Regions from separate parts of the Sporosarcina sp. USHLN248 genome, predicted to be linked through region 2. Evidence: riboswitches for the same ligand, from Rfam matches in the RefSeq annotation. Region 2 holds a riboswitch; the other holds the start of a gene.
The links. A riboswitch is a leader RNA that binds a small molecule or an ion and turns the genes downstream of it on or off. The one in region 2 is predicted to bind cyclic di-GMP.
Positions count from the first base shown of each region.

Region 1: linked by a shared signal. The riboswitch ahead of WFH04_RS09255 (response regulator) and the one ahead of WFH04_RS15375 (methyl-accepting chemotaxis protein) in region 2 are both predicted to bind cyclic di-GMP.

Region 1 is NZ_JBBCZC010000018.1:60,567-68,783, reverse strand. Features, by position in the region: gene WFH04_RS09265 (polysaccharide deacetylase family protein) at 831-1,760, shown strand; gene WFH04_RS09260 (SIMPL domain-containing protein) at 1,927-2,574, opposite strand; cyclic di-GMP riboswitch class II at 2,967-3,050, shown strand; gene WFH04_RS09255 (response regulator) at 3,110-3,757, shown strand; gene WFH04_RS09250 (hypothetical protein) at 3,797-4,555, opposite strand; gene WFH04_RS09245 (hypothetical protein) at 4,626-5,399, opposite strand; gene WFH04_RS09240 (hypothetical protein) at 5,424-5,849, opposite strand; gene WFH04_RS09235 (S-layer homology domain-containing protein) at 6,141-8,217, opposite strand, start outside.
Region 2 is NZ_JBBCZC010000045.1:6,816-15,032, forward strand. Features, by position in the region: partial or broken gene WFH04_RS15360 (class C sortase) at 1-250, opposite strand, end outside; gene WFH04_RS15365 (sodium:solute symporter family protein) at 506-1,990, opposite strand; gene WFH04_RS15370 (SDR family NAD(P)-dependent oxidoreductase) at 2,016-2,768, opposite strand; gene WFH04_RS15375 (methyl-accepting chemotaxis protein) at 2,779-4,506, opposite strand; cyclic di-GMP riboswitch class I at 4,607-4,689, opposite strand; gene WFH04_RS15380 (TetR/AcrR family transcriptional regulator) at 4,958-5,527, shown strand; gene WFH04_RS15385 (SDR family NAD(P)-dependent oxidoreductase) at 5,602-6,540, shown strand; gene WFH04_RS15390 (bifunctional transcriptional activator/DNA repair enzyme AdaA) at 6,611-7,201, opposite strand; partial or broken gene WFH04_RS15395 (APC family permease) at 7,143-8,217, opposite strand, start outside.

The DNA of each region.
Region 1 (8,217 bases), on a different contig from region 2:
AAAGGTATCGTATCACATACAAATACCACCATCAACAAAATTCAGAATATTTACGATAGATCATACCTCCATCTTTTGAACATATTCAAAAGCCATAATAAAGCATATGTAAGTACTTCAAACGCATAAACCCGTTAAAGACGCTTAACGAATCAATTGAAAGTCTATTTATTCTTTTACAACTATTTAATTATGTTTGATATAATACATACGATCCTACTTTTAAAGACAGAGAGGAGTTTGAATACTATATGGAAAATCGTTTTGAGGTTAGTTTTAAAAATCCGGTACTTCGTACATGGATTATTATCTTTTTTCCATCATTTGTAGTCGCATCTGTACTTTTGTTTTTGACAAATATTCCATCGCCTTATATTACTTTTACTTTCACTACTGGATCATGGTTAATATTTTTTTATATGGTACATCTTTTACAAGAAGAAAAACAAAAGAATAATGAGTGATAACGAATCATCTTCATAAAATCAAGACTGGGACAAAACCCAGAACAGTCCACTATGTAGTTGTTGGACAGCTATACGTGTCCTAACAATACAAACTAAACAATGCACATTGCTCTTATCCAAATTCAACATAATTCCCTTTCCCATCGGGCTACTTTTACAGGCATGTATGTAACTTCCTTATAGCAAACAAAAAACACATAACCCATCCCCCAAACGCAAAAGCCTCGTCAAAAACGCATAACACCATTAAATAGACGCTTAATCCCCACCAATCCCACTTTCATCGACGAACGATACATATCCAAGTATTGTTCCAATGAAATCGGGAATCTTAAAGCAAACAGAATAGATGGAGGACTTGAGTTGAAAACATATAAATGGATTATGCTCGTTTGCGTTTTGATCGCAGCAATCGGAAGCGCCACTTTTGTAAGCTATGCCACTTCTCTCAGTGCCGATTCGGAAAACGACACGCTCTATAAAAAAATCCAGCTATACGCCAAACAATTTGATATTGAGCCGATCGATGCAAAAATCGATCGGGTTTGGAAGGCGATTCCTGGATACAATGGGCAGCGCATCGATGTAAAAGCTTCGTACAATAAAATGAAGAAAGCCGGCAAGTTCGATCATGCCAAACTTGTATTTGAAGAAGTACCGCCCGCTGTCCATTTGGATGATCTATCACCTCCTCAGCCGATCTTCAGAGGGAATCCCGAAAAGCCAATGGTGTCCTTGCTCATTAATGTTGCCTGGGGAAATGAATTCATTCCGCCCATCCTCAACATTTTGAATGACCATCAAGTGAAAGCAACATTTTTCTTCGACGGTAGCTGGGTGAAAAAGAATCCGGATATTGCTTTGTTAATATACAATGAAGGGCATGAAATTGGCAATCATGCGTATAGCCATCCTGACCTTCAGCAACGCTCCAAAGCCGAAACTTTAGAAGAAATCCAAAAGACAAATGAGGTCATCTACCAAGCAATCGGTGTCCAGCCAAAATGGTTTGGACCGCCGAGCGGAAGCTTCAATCAGCAAACAATTGAAGCCGCACACGAATTGAATATGAAAACAATTTTATGGACAGTCGATACAGTCGATTGGAAAAAACCGAAACCTTCTGAAATGGTGAGACGCGTTGTATCTCAAGTGGAAAACGGCACCATGATTCTCATGCATCCAACTGATCCGGTCGTAAAAGGGTTAGACACAATGCTTACGGAAATCAAAGCGAAAAATCTCCAAATTGGTACAGTCAGTGATCTGATGAGCGAAAAGAGGGTTGATTGACAACTCGTGCCGATGCCTTTCTAAGATACGGTTATACAGCTTCCCCCTTCAAAATAAAATACAAAGGCAGGCCAATCAGAAATAGCCTGATCGGCTTGCCAAAATAATTATAGAAAAATAGTATCTTTTTGTTTCTCACTACAAACACGCATCCAACTCCCACATTTCAATACTCGTACTGCACTCTCATCGTTGATTGGATCATAATTTGCCCTCCTTCAATCGGCGTCGTACTATCCGACATGGCGACCGATTTGAAAGCGACCGGCTGTCCGCTTCTCTCAACTTCAATGATGTTGACTGGTTGAGGGTCTATTTGCAAATGCAATGTTTCTGCAATTGTCCGTGCTTTCGATTGAGCATTTTTTAAAGCTTTAACAATAGCTTCCTGCCTATGGAGCTCAATGTCTTCAACTGAAAATTCTACATTTGTCACCCTGTTTGCTCCATTCGCAACTGCAACATCAATCACAGCGCCCGCTTGTTGAACATCCGTTAGCGTCACTGCAATTGCATTTGTCACTTCATATCCTCGAAAAATTTGTTCTCCATCACGAAAATCATATCTAGGGAAAATCGTATAAGCCACTGTTTGAATATTTTCCCTTGGCACGCCCAAACGAAGTAACGATTGAATTACTTGATTCGTTAAAGCCGCATTTTCCTGCTGTGCCTCTTGCAGCTCTTCGCTTCGCGTATTGATTTCCAAATGAATGGTTGCAACATTTGGCTCAACCGCTACCTTCCCGTTTCCTACAGCCGTAATGTGCCGGGAAGTTTTTTTCACCTGCTGATGAATATACGGATAATACAAAGCTTTCTCCTCCATTTGTTTGATTGGCAAAGCATTCGTTTGAAGCGTAGAATGTCAATAAACAACTAGTCAATGGCCATTTCCACAAAGTTCATTAATACAATATATGACTTCATATTCTATCAAATACAAAAACCTTCAACGTATAATGGGGTATAAATACTAACCGTGGGGGATGAATATCACAGTTTGCATTCATAATTGTCCGAAAATCCCCGTATAGAACTAATCAATCCTATCCGTCAATAAACTGCTTTAGTCCGACCACTTAAACTTTAAACAATTTGATCTGATCATAAAAATCTACCCAAAAAAACAAAAATAGAATCAATTTACCTCCATAAACTGACAAAGTATTCATTTTTCTTTATATATACTATACATAGTTACTAAATACATTTGGAAACGATGATATACATCTCTTATTTGGGCACCTAAGATGTATGGAGTTACTGGTGCAACCGGCCTGATTAGACTTCGACCTTTTGTCGAGCTACTCGGGTTTTTATTTTGACGGAAAGGTGGATATGGACGGATGCGTATTGGAATTGTAGAGAATCATCCTGTAATGAGGAAAGGGTTAGTTTCCCTTTTTGCGGCGGATCAGCGATATGAAGTGGTCGGGGAAGCTGATCATAATGCAGATGCAATGAAACTACTTAGTAAAGTTAAGCCTGATCTATTTATCGTCGATTTACAGTTGGGACAAGAGTATGGTTTGGATTTCATCGTTGAAGCTAAAAACAGAGGATATGCTGGCAAATTTCTCATTTTCACTTCTTCCATTAGTAAAAAAGATTTCTGGAGAGCTCAGGAGATCGGTGTAGAAGGATTAATTTTGAAGGAAGCCTTGCCGGAAGAAATCTTACACGCATTGCAGATCATCCAGAAAGGTCGAAAATATTACGATAGTAGTATTGTTGAGTTCAAAATCAATTCACATCGATTGCATTCGAATCAATACGACAACAGTATCGAACAGTTAACACCAAAGGAAATGGAGGTTTTATTGAAATTAGGAAAAGGATATTCCAATAAAGAAATTTCACAGGCCTTGTTCATAACTGAGTACACAGTGAAAAAACATGTTAGCCAAATTCTTTCAAAGTTGGAACTATCCGATCGTACACATGCTGCCTTATTTGCAAATGCCATCGGATTAGTAACGTATATGGCAAATTGATGCTAAAAAGCTTCGCAAATGACGCGAAGCTTTTTAATTTTATAGATCAATCGGTAATACAGCGATTATAGGCTCCTCAACTTCAGTACGTTCCTCTTCCTCAGTTGTTTCATCTGCTGGAATGCTGTCATCTTCTTCATCTGTTTGCTCATCTGAAGGCAAATCTATTTCCTCGCCCAACTCGGCATCTGGATTCGTTCCTTCTGCAGTGCCTTTCTCTTCCTCAAGTAATTCTCCATCTGTTTCTTCTGATTCTTCTTTCTCCTTCCCAAGATTTCCTTCTTCTCCAATTGCGTCTGCATCATCATTTGTCTCTGGCACATTTCCATTGCTACCGTCCGGATTCGGATTGGAAACCGGCGGAGTCGTTTTACTATAATAGTCTAATTGTGCCATCGCTTCGGCAAGAGCGGCATCCAAGTCTGCTATAATTGCTGCTTTCTCGTCTGATAGATCAATCTGCAAACCACCAAGAAGTTTTGCTGCATAATCTTGCAGCATTTTAACTCGTAAAGCTGTTTCTTCCGCAGTGAATTGTGCCAATTCAGCATCTGCCCGCAATATTTCTTCTCTTATTGCCTCCCTCAATTCACCCATGAGCCGTTCTTTTTCACTCGCTATCGCCTGGTCGATTTGCTCAATCGAAGCTTCCTTTTTCGTTATGAACCAACTCGTAAATAAACTTTGGATATTTTGACCTGCGAACGCCTTATTCATTCCAGTACCAAGCGCTATACTCAGTAATAATACTGCACATAATATACATACTTTTTTGAAGCTTATGTTTGGAAGTTTCATATACACCATCCCTCCGATCAAGGTAAATAAGGACCCCCATACAGCAGGTCCTTATTGTCTTTCGGCGATATTATTTATTAATGCCTTCTACGATTGCATCCAATTCCGCCTGAGCTTCCAATAGAAGTCTCTTTCCAACCATAGTGATGATTTTATCTTGTTCGGCTATCAAGTTATTATTTAACTGCGTGATTTTTGTACGAAGGTCATCGATTTTCGCATCGATCAGTGCCTTAATTTCTTCAATCGTTAAATCTGTATTTTTATCTAACTGTGCTTGAAGATCCTCTTTTGCATATTTAATGGTTTCCTCTAAATCATTAACTGCATTTTCTGTCGTCGCTTTAACGTCTTCAATCATTTTCTTCTGCGCTTCGCTTCCAGCTGCATTTGCATGTTTCTTTAAATCTTCATTAGCATATTCCAATGCTTTTTGGCCAGTTTCATTAATCAACCCTGCGGCAAAATCTTTAAGCGACTTGAATTGGCTCGATAGATAGCTTTCGATATGTGCTTTTTGCTCTTTTATCGAATCGATATGATTTCTGGCACTAGCTTCAATTCCTTTGTTCGTTGCTGCTGTAACGAATTCCCCTCGCTCGCCAATTTTATTTGACGCATCTTCTTTCAGTCCATTATATTCAGTCAAAAGCCCATCAACTTTGCCCTCACCGTAGTTTGCAACAGCTTCGGTAATTTGATTGCTCGATTTAGTAAATTGTGCGTCATACCAATTTTTCAAATGTGTCCCTGCATCGGTTGCACCGAGGGCAACTCCTACTCCCGATAGCAATCCAATCGCGACTGTTCCTGCAATGACTTTTCCTTTAACTGTTTTTAGCATGTAATTCTCTCCTTTGATTATCGTTTACTCATCCAATAGTTCTTCTATCATCTGTTCTACTTCGAATGTGATGTCGGCTTCGATATTAAGCTCGTTGATATAATCATCGAAGCTGTCTTGCTGCAAGTCTGCAACGATTTCATTTAGCTCTTTAACCATTTCAGCCTGTTGTATTTCGATATCTGTTTGTGTATTCTTGATGCTTTCATCACGCAGAATATCAAGGACTGTGTGAAAGGATTTTTTTGATTCCGTTACAAACTGGTTGAAATCTGCTAAACCATCTGCAATTTGTACTCCTGTCACAGTTCCCAAAATCTCGCTTTTTTGCTGAAACGCATCTTCATACCAGCTATAGAGATTCTGTGTTAGATTTGAATATGCATAAATCGTCGTCCCTGCACTTAATAAAATAACTAATAGAATGCAACTTCCTAATACTTTCTTCATCGCTCTGCACCTCTTAATTCATCTCCCCCATTTGAAAGAAAGTTGTATGTTTTTCAAACTATTCTTAGTATAGGTACATTAAGTTCGGACAACCTCCCTCTTACGAGTAATCTTTCAATGGCCAATTCGTCTACTGTAGTATTCTACTTTGGTGTAATTGCTTGTCTAACGAGGCAGCGATATAATTGGAAATCGTCTACTCCACAGATTACAATCCATTGAATGCAAAAAAGGCTTCGCAGAGATTTCTCTCCACAAAGCCTTATTCCTATCCAATTTATCAAATCAATTTTACTTCACATAAATATCTCGATTAAAGATTGCTTCGTTGCCCTCATAATCTTGCACAGGTGAAAATCGATCATAAACTAATCTGACACTTAATTTGTTTCGAAGAGGGTATAAGTCAACGTATTCCGAGTTTCTTGCGCCACGTGAATATTTAGATGAGTCGACTACTTCGATAATATAATCGCCATAATCATATTTGCCATTTCCGTTTGTATCAAAGTAAATGACATCCCTAATTCTACCATCAATCGGCACGTTATCTGCTACTGACGCTCTAATATTCGCTATAAATGTAGCATCCGTCCTAGAGCGCTCTATTGAAGCAATCGAGCTTCCATCTAAAATATGACCATCTAAAGTAATTTCAAGATCATTTGCATCCAATGCTCTGATCGTGTTACTAAATTCTAAGATTAGCGAAGACCCGTCAGGACTGACTGAAGCATAAGTCAGCTCTGGCTGTACTCCACTATAGAATGTTACATTTCCTGCCCCAGGCGATGCAATTGTGTTGCCCGCATTGTCTCGGATATTGTTTACAGTAAATAGCGCCGTTTTAGTTGACGGAATTCCGGATGACGGAACATGCACTGTCACGACCACAGATGTTGCCCGATCAGCCGTTCCAGTGATAGAAGTTGTAACGTAAGAACCGACCGGCAATGCTTTGTTATCCCAAGTATAGTTATTGATGTCTTGGACGGTATCCAAGTTTACACCACTGTCCGCATCAGAAACAGTGTAAGTTGCAGCTTGTTCGCCATAGTAAGATCCGTTTGGCAATGAACCTGTCGTAACCCCTGTAACAACTGGACGAACAGCATCATAAACAGTTCCATTTTCTACGACAAACGTTTGTGTTGCAATCGCATTTGGATTTGGAACGCCTGCTTTATCCACTACTGTATTAGCTGGAATACGCAATTGATACGTACCATTCGGTAATGGATAATGAATGGATAATGTATTATTCGTAATCGTTGAGTTTTGCGAGTTGTAGTAATTCAGATTGACCGGTGTAGCCACTCCTGTTCGTTGGTCGATAACCGTTACTGAATTGTATCTGCCCATGGCAATATCTTCCGTAAAGTTCGCTACAATCTTTCCGTCTTTGTATTCAACGTTTATGAGCGCAGGAGCTATCGTATCTCGTTCCAATGTTACATTTGTTGAATACAGCTCGGCATTGTTACCTACCGTATCTTTCACATCCGCATCGACAAACAAGACTGCATTATATTTATCTTGATAAAATGCATTTGTCCCTGTTAAAACAACTGTTTTCGCATCTTTGCCTGCAGCTGCAGTTAAATGAGTAATCGTTCCGTTCGAATGAACAAGGCGCGCTTTTCCTGTAAAGGATGCGATGTTCATTTCTTTGTCGTACGTCAATTCAATCCGGTTTTCGCCGATCACTTTGACATCTTTGACAGATGGCGCTACCGTATCTGCAGTAATTTTAATGGATGCTTCCACCGGGTTTGGAGATGCAAAATTGTTGCCATAGTCTTTCACGTTCAGCAATTTCACCGTTGCAGTTGTACCAGCCTCGATTTGTTTGCTTGCTGTTACATTTAAACGGTTCGGATTGGACGGATCGTTAGTGACTGTAGCAACTGTATCATTGACATATGCAATGACACCCGCTGCGTTAACTGGCTCATCGAATAGCACTGCAAATGAATTCGTTGACGTTTTCGCAGTGGCGGAGCCCGATACAAATTTTGGTGCTACCGTATCCTTCGCCTTCAAGATCTCCGTGTACTCCTCGAACTTCCCGCCATTTGCCGCCTGAATGGCATCTGTCGCTTTCACCGCATATTCTCCGTCAAAAATCCAGTCAGCTGTAATTGTTAATGTTTTTCCATCTTCGGATAGGACACCTGTTAGTTTTCCTGGGTTCGTTGTCGAACCGGATACCGATGTAAACATAATGTTTCGTACATGATTGGTTCCATCTAAGACAGAAGACTTCGAAACTGCAGTCGCAAATTTCACTTCGACTTGTTTCGCATTGATTGCCTTCACTTCTGTTACGAAGCGATCATCTGCTGCATAGTCAAACTTCATTTCAATC
Region 2 (8,217 bases):
CTTTCCCTTCTTGAATTTCTAAGTATTCTGTTTCATATGGATAGATGACTTGCTGATTTTTAACCCTATATGTTAAAGTTTCACTCATTGTGTGTATGTAAAATACATCGCCAGTATTTAATTTATCTATATTACCAAACATCTCTTTTGTACCCATTCCTCGATGTCCTGCCAAAACAGTATGAGTGTTCTCTCCACCTATTGGGATTGAGGAACCTTCAACCTGTCCAATTCCTTTATCTAAGATTTCATCAGTGGCTTGCCTTCAACCTATATAAATGCTTTTATAACAGAAAAGATTGAACAGGTATTGCACTGTGTTTATCGACTACAGAATTTATCTTCATATAATGATAGTGAGCCAATTTATATACAACAAATGGCCATTAGAACAAAATCTGTTCTAATGGCCATTTGTACCTGAATAGCAATCATTTTATTTCCCCACATTTAGTGGCTCTAATAATTACAATACTCAAAGATATGATTGGATATTTACATTCTATTAAGCATTCAATTCTTCTTTACTCCCCACATCATCCAAAGACTTATCTCTTCCAACCTTATGCATGTCCAATACATGCTGGGATGGTGGGATCAGGAAGCTTAGTACAATAATTGTCACACCAGAAACAACTACACCTGAGAAGCCCGGCACATGCCATAATTCATCCAGTAAGCCAAGGAATCCTTCGGAAGTAGTCGTAGGACCTGGTACGCCGGTAAATGAAGTAATCATATAATAGACGAGACCAACCGTGATGCTTGCCCAAACTGCCGGCGTGCTCACCCGTTTCCAGAATGGTCCTAATACGATCGGCCAGAATAGCGTTACAAACACGATATCCCACGCTAAGTAGGCCAAGTCGATAACTTTTTGTGCGCCGATTGCCAATACAAAGCCTAAAACAGCACTAAACAGGATGACACTTCTTGAGATAAACAATAGCTTTTTCGGATCGGGATTTTTATTAATGAAATCCAAGTAAATGTTTTTCGTTACAATTCCTGAAGTCGCCACGTAGCAAGCTGCTACAGTCGACATCCCCATAGCCGCCATTGCAGTTAAAAAAATTGCCGCTAAAATCGGTGGGAAATATCCTTGCGCAAAAGCAAGCATTAACGTTTCCGGGTTGGAGCTGTTCGGATATATCGACTTGAACGCTTCCCCTAACATACCCGGAATCCAGCTGATCGCAATGACAATGGAACCTGCGATGATCATGCTCTTCTGTGCAACGCGCGGGCTTTTCGCCGCTGCAACCCTTTGCCCTAAATCGACTGCAGGTATGTCCCCTAGCGCCAATACTAAGTACAGCGTCCAGAACTCTACCCCGCCACGGTTCAAAAGTTCACTAATGTTCCACCATTCCGGATTAAATGTAACGTCCGGATAATAGAAGAATATGAAAATCGAGATGCCTAAAATACCGGCAATGGCAAGTGCCCCTTGCACAATTTCCGTATAAGCAACCGCCCAAAGTCCTCCAATAACAGAGTATAAAGCCGTCAATGAAACGAACAAGATGGCTGCCGGGATAAAATCAATTTGGAAAAGTTGTTGAATAATATACGTACCGCCAACTGTCAGTGCCCCAGCATTGAAGACACCAAAAGCGACCGCCATTACGATGCCCGTATACGCACCTAACTTTTTACTGCCATATCGTAATCCATAATAGTCGGCCAACGTCCAGCCTCTTAATCTTCTAAGCGGCTTCGTCCAAATAAGCGCGCCTAAAATCATACATGTCCCTAGACCTCCCATCGTCGCGGAACCTTCAAAGCCACCACTCGTATAACCTGATCCGATTGCTGCAAAGAAAAACGGAGCTGCTAACATGGCAGCAACCAAGCTGCCTGTCACGACAGGCAGTGGCATGCTCCAGCCTGCTACAATCAAATCTTCTGCTGTGTTAACCCGTTTATAGCCTTTGTAACCAATATAGTAAATAAAAATCAAATACAAACCAAATACAACAATATTCATCGTTCCGTATACTCCTGTCTATTTCTTAGCCGTTCATGACGACGCCGCCATTTGGCGTTAAAATTTGTCCTGTGTAGAAATTGGCGTTGTCCGACGCTAAAAACAAGACGCTCTTTGCAATTTCTTCCGGTTGAGCTAATCGCTTAAGCGGATATTTAGCCGATTCTTCTTCGACGTAATTGTCTCCGAATGCGCTCAAAATATTTGTATGTGTGCCGCTTGGCGCTACCGCGTTCACCAAAATATTGGGTGCTAATTCTCGCGCCAAAGCTTTGGTAAACGCATTAATGCCGCCTTTTGCTGCAGAATAATGGGTGAACTCTTCACAACCTAAACTGCCGATATCAGAAGAGATATTAATGATTTTTCCTTTGTTTTGCTGCTTCATTCTCTTTGCAGCTTCACGGCTATTATTGAAGCAGCCGTATAGATGGACTTTGATCATTCGATCCCATTGTTCATCTGTCATTTCCGTAATTGGAGCATCTTGTGCAAATCCTGCATTATTCACTAAAATATCGATGCAGCCAAGCTGTTCGTCCATATAGGCAAACATGTCTCGTACTTTGCTTGAATCCGATACATCCGCAAGGTAAGTCAAAGCACGGACTCCGAATTTTTCAGCCTCTTGGCGTGTTTGTTCGGCAACTTCTTGATCACCAACAAAATTTATTAACACATTTGCTCCGTACTCAGCAAATTGCAATGCAATTGCTTTTCCGATTCCCATACTGGAGCCGGTAATCAGTACATTCTTTCCTGTAAGCCCTAAGTTCATTTTTTTCACCTCATAGTTCAAATCGTTTAATCAGTGACTGCAATTCTTCAGCCGTTTTGTCCAATGACTCAGAAGCCTCGATCACTTCTTGCATCGATTTTAGTTGTTCTTCTGTTAGTTTCGATACATTCATAGAGAGTTCAGCCGATTGCTGTGATGCTGTTTTCATATTATTAACGGATGCCGCCACCTCTTCAGAAGAAGCGGAGATTTCCTGTGAAGCTGCGGAAATCTCTTGGATTTGACCTGCAACTTGTTCGGCGGAATTGACAATTTCGTGGAATATGTCCCCGGCTTTTGCTGTTTGATCCATCCCAACCCGCACATTCTCTTTTCCTTTTTCCATTACTAATAGCGAATCGTTTGAATTCGATTGGATATGGTTAATGAGCTTATAAATTTCTGAAGCCGAATGAGCAGATTGCTCTGCCAACTTCTTAACTTCCCCTGCTACAACAGCGAACCCTTTGCCATGCTCACCAGCTCTTGCTGCCTCGATTGCCGCATTCAACGCCAATAAATTCGTTTGTTCAGCAATATCTGTAATGAAATCTACAATGTTGCTAATGCGATTGGAGTTTTCATTCAAACCTTGAATTGTTTCATCAATTTGGTTGACTGATTCATTGATCAATTGCATTTGGGCAATAACTTGCTGAATGACCTCATTTCCTTCCTTCGCAGCATTTGAAGTGAAGTATGAGGATTCCGAAACGGTATTCGCTGATTCTGCGATTCGTTGAATGCTCATTGCAGACTCTTCCATAGCAGAAGCTGTTTCAACTGTCATAACCATCGTCGTCTCAGCATTTTTCGCAAGATGATCGACTTCTTTTGAAACATTCGTTGCATTTCGGTAAGACTCTTCAGCAGTTGTCGTCAGCTGAGTCGCAGACGATGCAACGATGTTTGACGTATTTCGGATATTCATAATGACGTGCTGTAAATTGGACACCATCTCTTTAATAGAGCCAGATAGTTTTCCGACCTCATCTTTTGATTCTTCCAATTCCACATCACGCAAATCGCCGCCCGCTACTTGATTGGCAATAACAACAGCTTTGTTTAACGGGCTGAGCAAACGGAGAATTGTAAAGAACAGAACTGCAAACAAAACAACAAGCCCAATGATTGCAATGACAATTTGCTTCGTTATGCTTTTTTGAATAATTGCTTCGATATAGTCAGCCGAATAGTCGATACCTAAGACAGCAATTGTATTGCCATTTTCGTCTTTTATTGGACTAAAGACCGTTCTCCATGACCCAAATGTATCTTCAAAGATACTTGTCACTTCTGGTCGATCATTTTCAATCGCAAGCTTTGCAGCTGTCATATGAACAGGTGCAATATCAGTGAACAATTCACCGACGTTATAGACATCTCCCAAATTATTTGTATAGCCGACAGGGTTGACGCCGCCATCTTCCATCTTCCAAATATAGCTCCAAAACATAATACCTTGCTGATCCAAAATATAGTCCAAGTGATTTTGCATTTTCACAAAATTCGAATCTGATTCATCTTTTGCATCGAACAACTTCTTTACATCTTTCGAATCAAGCTGCATCGCTGTCAAGAGACCAACGCTTTTAAGCTCTTGCTCAAGATCGCCTTCCAACTGATTCTTCAATTGGGAAATGCTTTGTGTAGTTGTTACAGCAAATAATGCAATGACAATCGCGAAAACAGTAAGCAATAATTTGAATTTAAGCGGAATGTTTTTTATAAAGCGCATGCCTTTCTTTTCCTCCTACTAAAAATAGTTTTTATAAATAAAAAAAGCCTTTTCCAAATTAGAAATAGGCAAAATTAAAAAACCAGAAAAATGTCTAGTTTCATGCAGCTCAGCCATCATTGCATTAGCTTTAGACCTGGAGCTTTGCGTCCCTTTCTTTCAAAAGGTTTGCCAACTATAGTACTTAAAAATAGTAACATAGACTTTTTTAGATAGCAATAAAAAGTACTATTTTATTTCGGTTTTTTAGTTACATACTACCTACCAAGTATAGGATATTTGAACCTTTAAAAAGAAACCGTTTTCTTTCCTTTTTTATGAATAAACGACTTAACATCGGTAATTAAATAGTTCAATTTACCTTCTAATTACAAAACGCACATTTATTAATTGACAATAATTGAATAGATCGCTACTATTTATTTGAACAGTGGTCAAATGAGGAGGTACTATGTCATCTCAAAAATCTGCGCAACGTGATCTCAGTCGAGAGATGATCATGGATGCTGCAAAGGATTTATTTATCGTAAAAGGATATCAGCACGTTTCGATGCGGCAAATCGCGAAAGAGCTTGGTTATAGCCACGGAGCTATTTACTATCACTTTAACAGTAAAGCAGAGTTGTTTTACGCACTTGTGGAAGATCATTTTAGCATGTTAGAACAAAAGCTGAAAGAGATCGCACAAGCCCCTCTCGCTCCAATTGAAAAACTAGAAGCCATTTTACTTGGCTATATCGAATTTGGCTTAAATCATCAAAGCCATTATGAAATTATGTTTTTAATCAAAGATGAGGAAGTGCGAAATTTCCTTAATCAGAGCCCGAATGAAACGTATGAGCTATTTGCGCAAACCGTGAATAGTTTGTGTGAGAAACAGCTATCCATTCAAGAGATTTGGTCTATTTTCTTAGCCTTACATGGTTTTGTTACTCACTATTTGCGCCATGTTATCCAATATGAAGAGGTAAGGGATATGGCGAAAGCACACGTCCAGTTTTTATTGAAAGGGATAAATTAAAATGAGCCATTTGCGTGGCTTTCTTTTATCACTTCATTTGAACAGTGGTCAAATAATAAATTGGGGGTTTATATATGAATAGAGCACTTGTATTAGGAGCATCCGGCGGTATGGGTTACGCGATTGTGAATGAATTAAACAGCAGAGGTGTGGAAGTGACGGCATTTGCACGCTCGGAGCAAAAGCTGAACCACTTGTATGGTGAGCGACCGGAAATTACGATTCAAACTGGGGATATTTTTAACTTACACGATGTCATTGCTGCGTCCGAAAATACAGATATCATTTTCCAAGCGGCTAATATCCCTTACCCTGAGTGGGAAGATAAATTGCTCCCTTTCATTGGCAATGTTTTAAAAGCTGCAGAAACCCAACAAACCAAGCTCATTTTGATTGAAAACATTTATGCTTATGGCAAATCAACCGGTGCCAAAATGACGGAAAACACACCAAAGCAACCGACTACGAAAAAAGGTAAAATTCGATTGCAAGTAGAGCAGATGGTTAAACAGTCAAATGTGCCAGCAATCATTGCTCACTTTCCAGACTTTTACGGACCGAATGCGGAAAATACATTATTGCATTTCACATTCAAAGATGCCGTTCAGCATAAAAAGGCAATGTACATCGGTAACCAAAAGATTTGCAGAGAGTTCATTTACACACCGGACGGGGCCAAAGCTGCGGTCAATTTATCTCTGCAGAGTAATGCGTATGGCCACAACTACAATATTCCTGGGTTTGGTGTCATTACCGGAGAAGAAATCGTTCAGATCATCCGAGAACTTTCCGAATACGATCGACCTGTTCGGACTGTATCAAAAAATATGATTCGATTCTTAGGTCTTTTCAATGCAAATATGCGCGAAGTCGTCGAAATGTTCTATTTGAATGAAGAGCCGGTTGTGTTGGATGGTACGAAATACGAAACTGAAATCGGTCCTCTGCCTCGCACATCCTATCACGAAGGAATAAAACAGACATTACAATACATGACAGCGCAAAGTGAATAGTCGAAAAAGCGCCACTCCCGTATAAAGGAAGTGGCACATTTCATTTATTTGAAAAGCAATACATTCAGCCCTACTTTTGATTTGAACAATTTCTGACATGAAGAGTACGAAATTGGTTCGGTGAGAATCCTGTATTTCTTTTAAATGCACTGTAAAAACTAGAGGTACTTTGATACCCTATTTGGTAACCAATCTGTGTGCTATTAAACTGCGTAGTTAAAAGTAATTCCTTCGCTTTATTAACCCTAAATTTTTCTAAGTACATTCGAGGTGTGCATCCTATTCGTTCTTTAAAAATCCGATTTAAGTGAAAGCGACTAACTCCCACATTTGATGCAATATCGTCTAGAGATAAGTTTTGAATATAATTATTTTTTATCAAGCAGATCGTATCTTCTAAAATAAAAGTAAGCGGATCATATTTACTTAAACATAAATCAGGTCTACATCTTTTACACGGTCTATAACCAGCCTTTTGGGCTTCATCAGCAGATCCAAAAAAAGAAACATTCTCATCGTTTGGAATCCTAGACTTACAAGAAGGACGACAGAATATCCCTGTTGTTTTTACTGCATAAAAGAATACCCCATCATATGTGGCATCACATGATATGGTTGCTTTCCACATTGTATCCTTTGAAGGGTAATTTCCGTGACTCATTGGACTTCATGCCCCCTTATAGGCAAATACCTTTTTACTCAAAATCATATATACTGCATAAATTGCTAACACAACTAATGGTACAAATATATATAACCGAAAAAATGGAACGACCAAGAAACATAAAATCAAAGAGGTCAAGGATGCCCACCAAGATAGTGTGTTTCTTTTAAATAATTTAACGCCTGCCGCCATCGAAAGAATATAAACTATAACCCCGAGTGAGGTTGGAATAAATAAAATATCATCAAATGTCAGTGTTAAAGCTTTCGTCACAATCACACCAGTTATTGAAAAACAGACAATAAATAATACCATTCGTCTTGGAATATGAGTAGTTACATGTCGTTTTGAAAAAAACTTTGGGAAAGCCCCATCCCTACTTAATGAATATCCTAATTGCGTAAGGCTAGCTACAAAAGCATTAGATGTCCCTGTACAAATAATTAACGCCAAAATTGCAGTGACGGTTTTGGCCCCTACTCCTATTGTTTCTTCCATCATAACACCAATTGGAGATAGGCTGCTTTCTTGATTGCCATACGTTGCTGTTCCAATTGTTACAAGGCTTAATCCTAAAAATAGTAGTCCTATTATAATTGCACTAATCATTGAAGCTTTGACAAGATCTTTTTCTGGCCTTTTAAAGTGCTCGGCCAAATTACAAATTGCTTCCCACCCGAAAAAGGACCAGAAAATAACCGTTATAGCACTTCCCACTGAAAACCATCCATTTGGGGCAAATGGTATGAAATTCTCCCATTGTATTCTTGAAAAAGAAACAAATACAGCCACCAGCAAAAGAATCAGCAATAAAGAACTCAATGCCAATGCAACTTTTCCACTAACATTTACGCCATAATAATTGAACGCCCCTGCAATGATTAATATCAAAATGGCAACCACTGCTGTTGTGAGACTTGATAATCCAAATGCCTGACTGACATAATAGGCGCCAGTTAAGGAAACGATTGTTTGACCGACTGCCGCTGTTACAAAGTAAAACCATCCAACGA